Regions from separate parts of the Paenibacillus sp. GL_099_B genome, predicted to be linked through region 1. Evidence: riboswitches for the same ligand, from Rfam matches in the RefSeq annotation. Region 1 holds a riboswitch; the other holds the start of a gene.
What was found. A riboswitch is a leader RNA that binds a small molecule or an ion and turns the genes downstream of it on or off. The one in region 1 is predicted to bind glycine.
Positions count from the first base shown of each region.

Region 2: another riboswitch for glycine. It lies ahead of gcvT (glycine cleavage system aminomethyltransferase GcvT); the one in region 1 lies ahead of sdaAB (L-serine ammonia-lyase, iron-sulfur-dependent subunit beta).

Region 1 covers NZ_CM174430.1:487,606-495,521, forward strand. Annotated here, with positions in the region: gene pstB (phosphate ABC transporter ATP-binding protein PstB) at 1-733, shown strand, start outside; gene AC3ITG_RS02380 (phosphotransferase enzyme family protein) at 961-2,052, shown strand; gene AC3ITG_RS02385 (MFS transporter) at 2,082-3,179, shown strand; glycine riboswitch at 3,517-3,640, shown strand; glycine riboswitch at 3,645-3,786, shown strand; gene sdaAB (L-serine ammonia-lyase, iron-sulfur-dependent subunit beta) at 3,898-4,587, shown strand; gene sdaAA (L-serine ammonia-lyase, iron-sulfur-dependent, subunit alpha) at 4,577-5,521, shown strand; gene AC3ITG_RS02400 (YhgE/Pip domain-containing protein) at 5,778-6,995, shown strand; gene AC3ITG_RS02405 (PadR family transcriptional regulator) at 7,114-7,626, shown strand; gene AC3ITG_RS02410 (alpha-glycosidase) at 7,775-7,916, opposite strand, start outside.
Region 2 covers NZ_CM174430.1:5,535,838-5,543,753, forward strand. Annotated here, with positions in the region: gene AC3ITG_RS25140 (mannitol-1-phosphate 5-dehydrogenase) at 1-577, opposite strand, end outside; gene AC3ITG_RS25145 (PTS mannitol transporter subunit IIA) at 574-1,008, opposite strand; gene AC3ITG_RS25150 (BglG family transcription antiterminator) at 1,005-3,110, opposite strand; gene AC3ITG_RS25155 (PTS mannitol transporter subunit IIBC) at 3,110-4,576, opposite strand; gene gcvH (glycine cleavage system protein GcvH) at 5,144-5,533, opposite strand; glycine riboswitch at 5,881-6,003, shown strand; glycine riboswitch at 6,007-6,107, shown strand; gene gcvT (glycine cleavage system aminomethyltransferase GcvT) at 6,302-7,438, shown strand; gene gcvPA (aminomethyl-transferring glycine dehydrogenase subunit GcvPA) at 7,435-7,916, shown strand, end outside.

The sequences.
Region 1 (7,916 bases):
ACAGTTAAGCATATATTATGGGCATTTTCAGGCAGTTAAGCAGATCAGCCTGACTTTTCCCGAAGCCAGTGTAACGGCACTCATTGGACCATCCGGCTGTGGTAAATCCACATTCCTGCGGTCGCTCAACCGAATGAACGACGAGATTGCCGGTTCCCGCACGGAGGGACATATCTGGATGGATGGCAATGATCTGAATGAGCCGGGCACAGATGTAATCAAGCTTCGCCAGAAGATCGGCATGGTTTGGCAGAAGCCGAATCCTTTTCACAAGTCCATTTACAATAATATCGCGTTTGGCCCCCGCTACCGCGGTATCAAGAGCAAGAAGGCACTGGATGAAATTGTGGAAAAAAGCCTGCGCCGCGCTGCGCTCTGGGACGAAGTGAAGGACAGACTGAATGAATCTGCCCTGGCCCTTTCGGGTGGACAACAGCAGCGGCTCTGTATCGCCCGCGCGTTGTCGGTTGATCCGCAGATTTTGCTGCTCGATGAGCCGGCATCCGCGCTTGACCCGGTATCAACGGGTAAGGTGGAGGAGTTGATCTCGGAGCTCAAGAAGGATCTTCGGATCGTAATTGTTACCCATAATATGCAGCAGGCGGCACGCATCTCGGATTATACAGCTTATTTTTATCTGGGAAGCATGATTGAACACGGAGATACGGAGCATATTTTCACCAACCCGGACAATCGTCTGACACAAGAATATATTATGGGACGTTTCGGTTAATTGTTATATTGGATGGAGTATGAGATCTAGATAGATTTATAGAGATAGAAGGAAGCATAGCACCCGGGCGATGCAGTTCGGGGGTTATGCTTTTTTACATAAGCACGTATTTGGAATAGTTTGCCAAAGTAAAAACAATCATGCTACGATATTTGTAAACGCTACCTTTAATTTGATAAGAGAAGGAGATGTAGATCATAACTACCCATAAGATTTCCCATGACACCATGGCAAATGAAATTATCTCGCATTATTCCATAGAAAAGCCTGCAATTTCCTTTATCCGACATAATGAAAATCTAACGTATCAGGTGGTTGATGAATCAACCGGACAGAAATACCTATTGCGTATACATAAAGCCGCTTTTGCAAGCATGACGGGCATCCAGCATACACGACCTGCACTTGAAGCAGAGATGAATCTACTTTATGAATTACGGGCTACCAGCCCATTGCGAGTGCAGATACCTGTGCGAAATACATCGGATGAGTGGGTCACCGTCTGGTTGGACGAAGCAGGAGAAGAGATCTGTTGTACTGTTCTGGAATGGATTGAGGGCAGGGATATTAAGCAGGGAGAACGTCTGACAACAGCGCAGATTCATGATTTGGGCGTACAGTTGCAGACGTTGCACCAATATGGACGACGACCAACGGGAGCTCCTGAGCCACAGGTGGGTTCACTGAAGTCTGAAAGCGGGCAGCAGACGAATGACCGTGAACAGCACGCTGATAAGGCGATCATCTCAGATATATATAACGATAGCCCTGCCTTAGAGCAAACGGGAGTAAGACCAGCCTATGGCTCGATCAAAGAGAATCTGGTCATGTTGGAGCAATTGGAGGAAGGCGTTAGACGTGGCATCTTTACTCCTGAAGATTTCGATCTGATTCGTGAGACGTTTGAGAACATTAACGGGCAACTCGAAACGTATCCGCAGAATGCCGAGACATGGGGAGTAATACACGGAGATATTACCCGCGGCAATCTGCTAGTGACGGATCAGGGCATATCTATGATTGATTTTTGTTTATACGGGTATGGCTACTATCTCTTTGATGCCGGAGGTGCGGCTACGATTTTCAATCGGGAGGAACGGGATGTCTTCCTATCGGGATATACGGAGCAGACAGGACCACTGACGAAGCGTGATATTCGGTTAATGGAAGGATTCATGCTGATTTTTACGTTCGGCTATTTTGCATTTCAGATGGAGAATGAGTCCAGGTACGAATGGATGAAAGAGCGAATGCCTCTTATATGCAGCAAATTTTGTAGACCATATGTACAGAACGAGAGTATTTTCTATGAGTTATAATTTGTGATTTCTAGTGGGTGGGTAGCGCTATGAAGAACATTCGTGCAAAGAGAGTTGCATCGAAGGGGCAGTCTGGTGGCTGGAAGCATGCCGGATTGCTACTTAGCGGAGTGGGCATATCCAATCTGGGTGATTTCATATATATTGTGGCGATTAACCTGATGGTATTGAATATGACACAGTCTCCAGCGGCAGTCGCAGGGTTGTGGATTATCTCGCCGATTGCTTCGGTGTGCACTAAGTTTTGGTCAGGCAGCCTGATTGATCGTTATGATCAGCGACAGCTGATGATTGGTGCTGATATGCTACGGGCATTGTTGGTGGCGGCGCTCCCACTGATGTCCAGCCTATGGATGATGTACGCAGTGATGTTTTTGATCAGCATGTCTTCATCTATATTTGTCCCTTCCTCTCAGGTATACATTACCCGGTTGGTACCTGCTGAACGGCGCAAGCGCTTCAATTCCCTACAAGCCCTGATCAGCTCAGGGGCATTTATTACCGGCCCAGCAGTTGCAGGAGTGATGCTGATTTATCTATCTCCGGCGGCAGCCATTTATGCCAATGCGGTTTCCTTTGTTGCTTCTGCGTTGATTCTAATGTTTCTTCCCAAACTGGGCATTGGAGAACAGAATATAGGGACAGGCAGCAGACTGACCCCTCAGATGGTTGCCCAGGATTGGAGAGCTGTACTGAGCTTTAGCCGGAAGTCGGGCTACGTGGTCGGTATATATGCCCTGTTCCAGATTATTCTGGTAGTCGGCATGTCGCTGGATTATTTTCTTTTCTCCCGTTCATTCTCGTTTGAGCTGGCGGCGGTTGCCTTTATTCTGCTCGGTCTGTGCTCGGCACTGGCGAATACGGGCCTGGTTAACTTTTATCAAAATAATATCCCTGTCGATCTGATGGGGCGAATGAGTAGTGTACTTGGACTTGTGTTAAGTCTGCTGCAGGTGGCTTCCATTTTGATTGCAGGGGTAGTGGCAGAGCAGTTGTCACTTCGTATGGTATATACAGTTGTATCTGGGGTTATGCTGCTGGCTGCGTTGGGATTGGTGACGAGTATGCTTCCTTCCCGAAGCAGGTATTACGATGAACCGGCGAAGCCTAAGGCGATGGTGGGGTGACAAGCAGAAACACAACAATTCTAGTACAGAATAATGGTTGCCTGAATACCCGAACCGTTCTGTGGAACATAACATAGATAGTATTAAACACAGATATTGGCTAATAGAAAATGAACAATGTATACGCTTTCGAGATGAAACGCATTAACACATTCATGTGATGAAAGTTTACAATTCGTTAGTTTATCTTGTGTATAAAATGGTAAAAAGCAAATATTCGCAAAGAAATCGTTAAGTTTGTTGACACTGATCTTCCGGTCGATTAATCTTAATGAGAAAGTATTAAAAACTTCAATTATCGTTCTGGTACAAAATCAGAATGGTTCCATACAGCGAATGATAGCGAGCGGGAGAGACCTGAGCTTGTCGAGTAAAATGGCAGCTGTCGGGCACCGAAGGAGCAAGCTGCTACGCACCCGGCGCAGCGGTTAATCTCTCAGGTAAATGTACCATCGTTGGACGCAACTCTGGAGAGTGCGCGAACTGCGCCACCCAAGGGGTATATGGTCAAGCAGCACGGTGTGCAGGGTGACATCACCTGTGAATACAGGAATGCATCGATTCGCCGCGCTGCTTATCATGAAACTCTCAGGTATCGAGGACAGAGAGAGGGCCTAGGGCCTTCTTCTGTCCTTTTCTCATGTCATCATTCAGTAATAAAGGAACATTATGGGTGTACGTCTGGATGAAAATGACGATTATAAATGGAGGGTTTGCGATGCGTTTTAAAGATGTTTTTTCAATTATTGGTCCGTCCATGACAGGTCCATCAAGTTCACATACGGCTGGAGCGGCAAGATTGGGGCGAATTGCCCGTCAGTGGCTGGGATGCACGCCTGAACGCGCTCGATTAACTCTATACGGCTCGTTTGCTGATACGTATCAGGGGCATGGTACGGATCTTGCGTTGATCGGTGGCCTGCTTGATTATGTGACTGATGACCCACGTATACCGGATGCAGAACAATATGCAGAGGAAGCGGGTATGGAGGTAGAGTTTTTCACAAGCGGCCTGCCTGCTCCTCATCCGAATACGGTCAAGATTGAACTATGGCACGGAGACCGTCAATGTTCACTAATCGGTGCTTCCATCGGCGGTGGTAGTGTATCGGTGCATGCATTGAATGATTTTCGTGTACAGATCAGCGGAGAGTTCCCCACACTTGTACTTCGCCATTCGGACAAAGCAGGGGTGCTCGCTTCGGTAACCTCCACCATCAGTTCGTCCGGGGTGAACATCGGGTACATGCAAGTGGATCGGAAAGCCCGGGATGGTGAAGCACTGACAGCGATGGAGATGGATGGTGTGCCGAATCCTGAGATGTTGAACCGTCTGCGGTCGCTGGATCATATGCTGGACATTCGCGTGATTGATTTGAAGAGAGGGGTCGAGCCTGATGCGGTTTAAACATCTACATGAACTGAATACCATCTGTACAGCAGAGTCCAAGACCATTGCCGAGCTGATGATCGAAGAGCAGGTTCAGGAGACGAATATCTCGGAAGTGGATGTTGTGCGGCAGATGTCGGATTACTATCAGGTGATGAAGGAAGCTGTACACAAAGGGCTAACAGAAGATACAACATCACGCAGCGGCTTGACTGGCGGAGACGGCAAAAAAATGGCTGAGTACATTCGTAAAGGTGAGACTTGTTCTGGAGATGCTTCTGCACTGGCCATGGCGTATGCCCTTTGTGTATCGGAAGTGAATGCCTCCATGGGCCGGATCGTAGCGACACCGACAGCCGGTTCTTGCGGCATCATTCCGGGTGTGTTTATCAGCTCCCAGGAGCGTTTTGGCTGGAGTGACGAGCATCTGGTGAACGGTCTGTTCTGTGCGGGAGCGATCGGTTACGTCATTGCCAACAATTCATTTATCTCCGGTGCCGAGGGCGGCTGTCAGGCTGAAGTGGGTTCTGCCATCGGCATGGCCGCTGGAGCTATGGTGGAGCTGCGTGGAGGAACGCCGGAGCAAGTGGTTCATGCGGTAGGTCTCGCGTTAAAAAACACATTGGGCCTTATCTGCGATCCTGTCGCAGGCCTCGTGGAAATTCCGTGCATCGTCCGTAACGGACTGGGTGCCGTAACCGCTTTGGCTGCGGCCGACATGGCGCTGGCCGGGGTACGAAGTGCCATTCCTTCTGACGAAGTCATTGATGTCATGCTGGAAGTGGGCAGTGCGATGCCGAGCAGGCACCGTGAAACGGCCCAAGGTGGGCTTGCCCAAACACCGACAGGACGGAAAATGATGGAGAAGCTTGCTAAACCAAAGGCGAAGCGTGCGGAGCCTGAGATTGAAGCTGAGTCTCCTGCTGAAAATGAACCAGAAGCCAAGGCATAACATCCATGAACGAACAAGAACTGAATTTAATTCGTGGAACTTGGATCATTAACGGTAATGATCTGCTCCCATTATTATAAAAAAGCCGATACGAATTCTTCCTGAAGAAGAAGCGTATCGGCTTTTTTGTTGTTCCAACAAGAAAAATAAAAAGGTATTGACGTTTATATATCGATTAGATATATTATGTATTGTTATATATCAACAAGATATATAGGACCGAGAATAAGTTATACAAATTAAGGAGATGGATAACATGAAAAGTGTTTTTCAAACGAGTCTTCTGTTTTTGAAAAATGGAGCTACAGTAGTCGGGTTAATTACAGCCGTATTGTTCCAGGTTTTTTTTAATACCATTTGGCTTAGTGGATATGATCAGGTAAATGCACGGATGAATCAGCTTGCAGTAACCATCGTAAATGAAGATGGGGCTGCGGCGGAGCCGGTGGCAAAGTCTCTTGCAGAGGGGCTTCATTTCGTGATCAAACCATCTGAATCAATGGAAGAAGCCAGACAGATGTTAACGGACCGGGATGTATATATGATTATCGAGATTCCATCCGGTTTCATGCAGCAGGCGGGAGATTTGTCGAGCCCGGTGGCAGTGAAGTATGTAATGAATGAATCCAACGTGGCTACCGTAAAAAGTGTGATGCAGACCGTATCCGCACAAGTTACAGCGACGTTGAACCGTGAAGTACAGCAAAACAGCATTCGGGGAGTGCTGAATCAATCAGGTATGGCTGACGATCAGGCGAATGCGATGGCAGCGGGGTTATCTTCCCGGGTGGAGGCAGAAGTGGAACGGCTGAATCCAGTTCATAACTTTGCTTTTTCCATGGTACCAATGTTGATTGTGACAGCTACGTTTACAGGTGCAATGCTGCTTGGCATGAATCTGCAAAAGGTTTCTGGTGAACTAAGTAACAAGGCAGGGAAATGGGAACGCTTTTGGGCACGCAATATCATCAATGTTGGTGCTGCATTAATCGTATCGCTTGTTGGAGCGGGGATGATGCATGTTATGGGAGTATCATCAGCAGATGGATGGTGGATGTTATGGCTATTTCAGTTGTTGATTACTCTATCTTTTCTATTCGTGGCGCAATTGAGCTTGTTGCTGCTTGGAAATGCTGGAGCATGGTTAAACAGTGCATTGTTGCCTCTGCTGATGTTGTCATCGGGCGCAACCATTCCGCGCGATGTCATGCCTGACTTCTATCAACAGATCGGTCATTATCTGCCAGCAACCTACGCGGTGGAAGGCATGATGAATCTGGTGCTTGGCGGCGATGGGATTAGTCATGATGTTCTGCTTCTGGTGGTAATTGGAGCGGCGACGTTGCTTCTGGGAGCTGTGTGCACGTGGGTCAAACGTTCAGGTCCTGCACAATCCGGCATACCTTTGGAGTCCAAGTCTGCTGCGACACCTGTCGCTCTGACTGGAAACCTGCCTTCACCTGATCGTGGATAACATGGATAACGATAAGCCCCCTTTTGCCGGATAAGCCGATCCGTGGACGTCTGATGATGTTGAACGTATAAGGGAGGATGTGATACGTTAAGAGCAATTGGAAAGGAGCGGTACACCGATGAACACGCAGCATGTCATCCTCGGAATACTGCACAATCAGCCATGTTCCGGATATGAGATCAAGCAGTACTTTGAACAATATTTTTCATTTTTCTTCGATGCCAGCTTTGGCACCATTTATCCCACACTTGCGAAGATGGAAAAGTCAGGGTTATTGACCAAAGAATCCGTTAGACAAGAAGGGAAACCTGACAAAAATGTGTATACATTAACACCGGAAGGGTCTGCGGAGTTCAATACCTATTTGATGAGTCCCCTGGAAGCCGAGGTGTTCCGTTCTGATTTTCTGATGCGTCTGTATTTCGGAGAACTGGCGGATGAAGATACCGTAGCAGGGTGGGTCCGGTCGGAGCTGAATCGTAAAGAATTGCTGTATGCCGAGCTGCAGCGCCAGATGAAGCAATTCGGCGAACAGATCTCACCTGCACAGCGTTTATGTATGCAAGTGGGGCTTGTGCAATATGAGGCTACCATCCGATTGCTCAAGGAACAGCTGACCGCGCCACAGTAGCTTTCAATAGTATCCATGTCCCTAAATCAATTGAAGATCCATCCATAACGCAGAAAAGCGCTCTACAGATCAGTAACAGGCCTGTGAGCGCTTATTCGGCGTTGCTTGTAGTGCGTTGGAATTGTAAAGACACAACAATATTAAAAAGCTACGCGATATCTGTACTTAGTACAGCATATCCATATGCGGGCAGCTCAACGGCCAGGATTCCCTCTTCCTTGGCTGTACGATAATTCTCCCCAAATAACTCCGTCCACTCCCCGGCACCTGCTTCCAACTCGACGATAGCT
Region 2 (7,916 bases), 2.1 Mb from region 1:
AAGCAGGAGCCATTTGTGAACGGTCAACAACCCATTCATAGAAAGGCTCTACCTGTACATGCAATGGATCTTCATGATGCTGAATCGGCACAATCCGATCTACGGCAGAGTCCGGGAAATACACGTACTGATCCGCAAGCAGGCGAGTACGCTCATCAAGCAGACCATATACATGTTCTTTCAGCTGAGTGCTGGCTCCAATTGCATTTTCACAGGCAATAATGTGAAGGGGCTGGAAGACATCACCCGTTCCAAGTCTGGACGTAAGTCCTTTGGCAATACCGGGAGCAATATGTTTCAAAATCCCCACACCTACTGCGGTTGTGATCAGTTCAGCTTCTGCAACGTTCTGGGCTACGGTATCCAGATTAGTGCCATCGATCGCACTCACACCGGTAACTGTCTCCAGATCCTTGGCCTCGTTAGCCAGTTCAACCGTGTACTCTCCACGCTGCTCTAGAGCCTTAACCAGCTCCTGGTTAACGTCCGAGAAAACGACATTGTAGCCTGCACGGGACAGAATCAATCCGATAAAGCCACGTCCAATATTACCTGCTCCAAAGTGAAGGGCCTTCATAGTTCCATTTCACTTTCCAAAATAGTGATGACTTCTTCAGCAGTTTGAGCATGACGCAAAGCTTCCATGTTTTCTTCCTCGGCGCAGATGACTGCGATGCTGGTCAGGATCTCCATATGTTCTCCGCCCTGAGCAGCGATACCAATTACCATATACGCTTTCTCTTCCCCAAAATCAACACCTTGCGGGAACTGAATGACCGATATACCTGTGGACAAAATGAATGATTTGGATTCCTTCGTGCCATGTGGAATCGCAAGTCCGTTGCCGACGTACGTGGAGACAATCTCTTCACGCTCCAGCATTTTGTCAATGTATTCAGCGGTGATATGTCCCGCATCTTTCAAAATTTGACCTGCCATACGAATTGCTTCGTATTTGTCCTGAGCCGTTGCATTCATGATGACTTTATCTTTAGTTAACACACTCATGTTTGAATACCTCCAATTTCGGTTTTGCTGCGGTAAAATCCCGCAAGCTCTTGGGATAAGTAATGAATAAGATCATCCCGGTTGCCTTTTTCAAGTAATGCAATCATTTCTTCCTGCAATAATAGTGCACTGATCTCACTCAGTACCTCCAAACTTTCCTTCGATAACTGTCTGGGTCCAAGCATCAAGAGCACATGGCTGACACCTGCCGGGTCTTCCGAAGTGCGTAGAAGCGGCTCTGTCAATTGGAACAGCGTAATTGAAGGACTGTGAATGCCATCACTGCGTGTATGAAACAAAGCGAGGGAAGTCCCGGGAATTTTCTGGCTTCCAACCGCTTCACGCTCCTCCAGCAGCCTGGCAATCTCTTCTGGATTATTCAACACACCGGATTGATGCAAAACGTTGCACATGGCGTAGGCCGTTTCCAAAAATCCGATATCCTGATTATCCAGCGGGAACACCTGAAACTTGCCAATAATCTGTACGATTTCAATCAGTGTGGCTTCCAATCCAACTGGATCGGAAACCCGTCCTGTTGTCCTTGAACCTGCTTCAGGTGGGGGACTATGTTCCCGCTGAAGCGTCGTTGTCCTGATGAAGTGCCTTAAACGTTCACTTTCTTCTGCCGTCAGCAGTGGGCTCACCTTGTAGTATTGATGTTTATCCATTGGCAGATCCACGGTAGAGAGAACCAGATCATATTCCGTCTTCGGAATACGTGCGGCTTCATACCAGGACACGCTGTCCACAATCCGAATTTCGGGAATTTCCTTGGACAAACGGCTCGATAACATCCGTGAAGATCCGATCCCGCTCGTACAGACGACGACAGCCCTGATTTCACGCTTCAACACCCGCAGCCGTTCAATGGAAGCACCGAAGTGCATTACCAAAAACCCGATTTCCTCATCCGGCACATCCGTATTGGACCAAGCCTCTCGCACTGCTTTCTTTACATCCTCAAACAGTGATTCATAATCCTTGCGAATCTGCTGAAGTAACGGATTACGGATGAGCTGCCGCCCATCCATTCGTTCCAGCACCGGCTCCATATGGGCAATCAGACCTTCACGGAGCAGGCGATCCTCATGGAACGAATAATGAGTTTTCTCCTGCATTCGATCTGTGAGAGAACGCACCATGTCGAGTAAGACCAGATCGTCTATGGGCAGCAAACGCGAGGAATGAATCGATTGCTCGATTTCAATCAGCAGCCTGTGAAAATAAGCCTGCTCCTGGCCCACAAACTCCAGCCCAAGCTGGGCAGATAGAACACCGCACAGTCTGGAAGCTAAATATTCCGGCACCTTCCGCTCACCTTGCAGAGGCATTCCAACGTCTTTATTGTCCTGTTGTGTGCCCCGACCTATTCCAAAGCCTTTGCGAATCCGCACAACCGCTACAGACAATTGGATCAACAGCTTCATGTATTGACGTTCCGGGATATTTTCCAACCACTCAATATCCGGCTGCCATAATGCATTTTCGACCGTAAGTACATCTTCATGCCCTATCATTTCCAGAAGTTTGCTGTTTACTTTGGAAACTCCCTGCTCCGCTTGTCTACCGAACAAATCGGATTCATCCAGATATTCAAGAGCGAGCGTGGAAATAGCCATGCGATGAGCCAGCTCGCTTCCATTGATCTTGACCCCATATCCGCGCCTGCGAACCAGTTTCAATCCTGCCAGCTGAATGCGTGGCTCCAGATCGTCCAGATCATTGCTTGCCGTAGACACGGTTACCTTCAAATCTGAGGCCAATGCAAGCAGCTTCACAGGCTCGGATTCATCCAGCAAAATACAAAGCATGAAGAGTTTACGCTCTTCGGGCGTAAACTCCACATATTCGTTAAGCTCAAGTTGTTGACGCAATACGGCCAAATCATCGGAACCGGGATCAATTCGAACCCCGGTTCCCGATTTTTTTTCCAATCTCATGCCAAGGGGCTCAAGCCATTGTTCAATCATCTGCAACTCTCGATGTACGGTACGAGTGCTTACTTTGACCGCAACAGCTATATCGCCAGCAGTTACCTCATGAGGATGCTCCAGCAGGAACTCCACGATCTCACGCTGTCTCCTTGTAATATTACTCATCAGGAGTCGGATTTGAGGCGCTCCACCAGTGCCTCATATTCAGGACTCTTCAGGAAGTTATCGATGGAAATATGCTCTGCATTTGGAGCCACGGATTTGGCCCGGTCAGTTAATGTTTTCTGTGTGATGACGATGTCGGCATCTTGTGGAATCTCACTGATCGCCGTGTTGGTTACAGCGATATCCACACCGGCTGCCTTCATTTTCTTCCGCAGAATCGAGGCCCCCATGGCACTCGAACCCATACCTGCATCACAGGAGAATACAATTTTATTGATATCCGTTTTTACTGCCGAAGAAGCAATATCGGCTGCACGGTCAGCTTCACGATTGTCTTTATCAACGGTGAGGTTGCCCGTTTTGCCCTGATTTTTCATATCTTTCATGCGGTTGGAAGCACTATCCAGATCTTCCTCGTCCTTCTGTTTACCTGTTTTGAGCAGTATGGATGCTACGAGGAACGAGATGATCGCAGCTACGGCTACCCCTGCAAACATGCCAAGGTATCCACCCCTAGGTGTTAACAACGAGTAAGCAATGATACTTCCCGGTGACGGTGCTGAAACCAAACCAGCTCCAGTTAGCATAAAGGTCAATGTACCCGCTACACCACCAGCCATCGCAGCCAGAATCAGTATCGGTCTCATCAGAATGTAAGGGAAATAAATCTCGTGAATCCCGCCAAAGAAATGGATGATTACAGCACCTGGAGCGGAAGACTTGGCAGATCCGCGACCGAAGAAGCAGTATGCCAGCAAAATGCCGAGTCCAGGTCCTGGATTGGATTCAAGCATAAATAATACGGATTGACCCAATTCTCTTGCTTGATCCGTAGCAATTGGTGTCAGAATCCCATGGTTGATCGCATTGTTCAGGAATAATACTTTTCCTGGCTCAATGATCAGATTGACCAGCGGGAGAAGACCAGCATTCATCAAAGCTTCTACCCCGGCTGACAACACCTTGCTAATCGCTTCAACGAAAGGCCCGATGCCTTTAAGGGCTAGAAGGGCCAAAATCCCACCAATAATACCAGCGGAGAAGTTGTTAACCAGCATCTCAAACCCTGATTTAATTTTGCCATCGACAGCTTTGTCAAATTTCTTAATGACCCAGGCACCCAATGGTCCGGCTATCATAGCACCAAGAAACATTGGAATGTCACTGCCGACAATAACCCCGATGGTCATGATCGCACCGACTACACCACCACGTTGGCCGTGTACCATGGTACCGCCTGTGTAACCGATAAGCAAAGGCAGCAAATATTTGATCATTGGATCAACCAGCAATGCAAAATCTGCGTTAGGGAACCATCCTTTTGGAATGAACAATGCCGTAATCAGACCCCAGGCGATAAATGCACCCATGTTCGGCATAACCATACCGCTTAGGAAACGTCCAAACTTCTGAACGCCGACCCGTATTCCTCCGCTTTTTTCGGACTTTGCGTCCACTGAACTCATATTGAAAACCTCCTCAACATATTAAACCTTGATTCCACTGAATTTTGACAACGATGATCCAGACGAACGAAGGTACAAATCTGCAATAAATCTTTAATTTACAACCATATCGTAAATGAAAACGGTATCTTCTACAACGAAATGAAAACCTACTTCCGTCATGAACGTTGATGACAAGATTTAAATTTAAAGGATTGTTCCTTATTTACACCTGTATATGGATTGGAACCTGTTATTCCCTTTCATGTATCATACCCACGAAATGCCCCATTTTAATGACAAATGAAATTGTAAATTTATTCTATTTAAATGAGCTGTTTCTATCTCAATTAGAAATAATGATGAAACACGTTAGATTGATATTCATTCCATCCCATTCATCAGTTAACAACGAAAAAAAGCGCAATTACCTCACCCTGTCCCAGGTGAGGCAATTGCGCCTAAGTATTCTCCGAATGAGCTGTATCACCATCCGGATCTATAATCAATCGATTCATTTTTATTACGTTAAACGGACTTTTCCATCAAGCTGAAACTCCGTATCTAGCGGAAATTTGCACCTTAATATTATTCCGTATGTTTACGATACGCATCCGCATTCATCAATGTGGAAAGTGCTGCTGTCAGGTCGCCCTCAACACGAATTTCAATCATCCAGCCTTCCTTATATGGGGAGTTGTTAACCAGCTCCGGGGAATCCTGCAATGCATCATTCACAGCAATAATCGTTCCACTGACAGGAGAAAACAAATCCGAAACGGTTTTGACGGATTCAATCGTTCCAATGCCGTCTTCCGCTTTTACATCCGATTCAAGGTCAGGCAATTCCACAAACACAATGTCACCCAGCTGATGCTGCGCGAACTCGGTAATACCAATACGTACGGTATCCTCCCCTACGGTCTGCACCCATTCGTGCTCTTCACTGTACAGGAAATCACTTTTCAATTCGCTCATCGATATCCGCCTCGCTTTTCATTAATGAGTGCATGCGTTTCTTTGACCTTAACCTTTTTCCCAGAACATAGCGTATGATATTTTCGATTCAAATGTCAAGATACCTCACAATTTATTTGTTTTTCTTCCTTATATGCCTGTAACTCAAATGGACCCTCCCTACATATAATGGTGAATATTAGAAAAGTAAGCGCACTCTTTATAAATAGACGAACGTTGTGAAGTGAATTGAAAATATCATTCGGATTTTTTATTCATTTCTATGATATCGTTCTTGACATCAATAGACGATTCAGGCTTTAATGAGAGTAGTAAATGTGTTTAATTGGTCTATGCAATACCCGCGGATGAATGTAAAGGGAGAGATTACCCTTGACACCCGAATCAGGGTGTACATGCGGTAACGCCGAAGGAGTAAACCACCGACAAGCGGAGGTGAATCTCTCAGGCAAAAGGACTTTTACGGGACGCAACTCTGGAGAGCATCTATTCGCCCTGTGTGGGCGTTATGATCACCCAAGGGGAAACTTGCTGCATCAGGCGGCGGGGTAACTCTCAGGTACCAAGGACAGAGCCTAAGAATACAGCGTGCTTCTGGCATGCCGATTCTTTGGCCTGTCCTTTTCCTTTTTCCCAAAAAAACGAAAACAGGTTATAGAGCGGCGCTGCCTTATAGCGTCCTTACCTTCTTTTATAAAATATGATGCCAAATTCATTGATCCATGGTTATACACTCGGCCGGTTGACGGCCCATGACGAGGTGATTGGATGTCCGATTTGCTTAGAACCCCACTCTTTCCACTCTATCAGCAATATGAAGGCGTACGATGCATTGATTTTGGCGGCTGGGAGCTGCCTGTGCAATTCAGCGGAATTCAGAAAGAGCATGAAGCGGTGCGAGAACGTGCCGGATTATTTGATGTATCCCACATGGGCGAATTCACCGTACAAGGTGAACACGCAGAAGCTTTTTTACAGCACATGACCACCAATGATGTAACAACAATCGTTCCCGGTCAGGCCCAATACACGTTAATGTGTTATCCGGATGGCGGCGTGGTCGATGATCTGCTGATCTATAAATTGAAAGACCAGCATTATATGCTGGTAGTTAACGCCTCCAACATCGACAAGGACTGGGCATGGCTGCAACAGCATATGACGCCAGGCGTAACAATGACCAATGATTCGGATCAAACGGCGCTGCTCGCCCTCCAAGGTCCTCTGGCTGTAGATATTCTCAGAACGGTGACAGACACCGATGTGTCTTCCATTGAGCCTTTCCGCTTTGTGGCAAATGCGAAGGTATGTGGTGTTACATTGTTGTTATCCCGCACCGGATATACGGGTGAAGATGGCTTTGAGCTCTATGTTCCTGCGGAACAAGCTGCTGAGGTCTGGAACGGATTGATGCAAGCGGGAGAAGGTCACGGACTCGTTCCGACAGGACTGGGTGCCCGGGATACCCTGCGTTTTGAAGCTAAGCTTCCCCTGTATGGACAGGAATTGTCTTCAACCATCTCACCGCTGGAGGCTGGCGTTGGCATGTTTGTGAAGCTAAATGCCGGACCGTTTATCGGACATGAAGCCTTGTTGCAGCAAAAAAATGATGGGCCTGCCCGCAAGCTGGTCGGCATCGAAGTGCTGGAACGGGGCATTCCCCGCCCCCATTATCCGATTTACGCCGAAGGCGTGCAGATTGGTGAAGTGACCACAGGCACCCAATCGCCTACATTGAAACGCAATCTGGGGCTGGCCTTGATTGACAGTAAATATGCTGCACTGGGTACCCCGCTGGAGATTGAGATTCGTGGCAAGAAACTGAAAGCCGAGGTCGTGAAGACCCCATTTCATAAACGGACACGTGCGCCAAAGACACCTACTCAAGGAGCTGATCAAGCATGAGCAAGCATCGCTACATTCCCATGACCGAGCAGGATCAGAGTGCCATGCTGGCAACCATCGGTGTGGAAACGATTGAGGATCTGTTCCATGACATTCCACAGGAGATTCGCTATCAGGGCGAACTGCCTATTTCCTCCAAACTGGATGAATACGCACTGACACGTCATATGTCGAAGCTAGCGGGAGCGAATGCCAACTTCGAGACACACGCCAGTTTCCTGGGTGCAGGCATTTATGATCACCACGTTCCCTCCGTCATTAATCATGTCATCTCCCGTTCCGAGTTCTATACAGCCTATACACCTTATCAACCCGAGATCAGCCAAGGAGAATTGCAGGCGATTTTCGAGTTTCAATCCTACATCTGTGAGTTAACAGGCATGGCTGTAGCCAATGCCAGCATGTACGATGGTGCGACAGCATTTGCGGAAGCAGGCAATCTGGCCGCAGCGGCAACCCGCCGCAAACAGCTGATTGT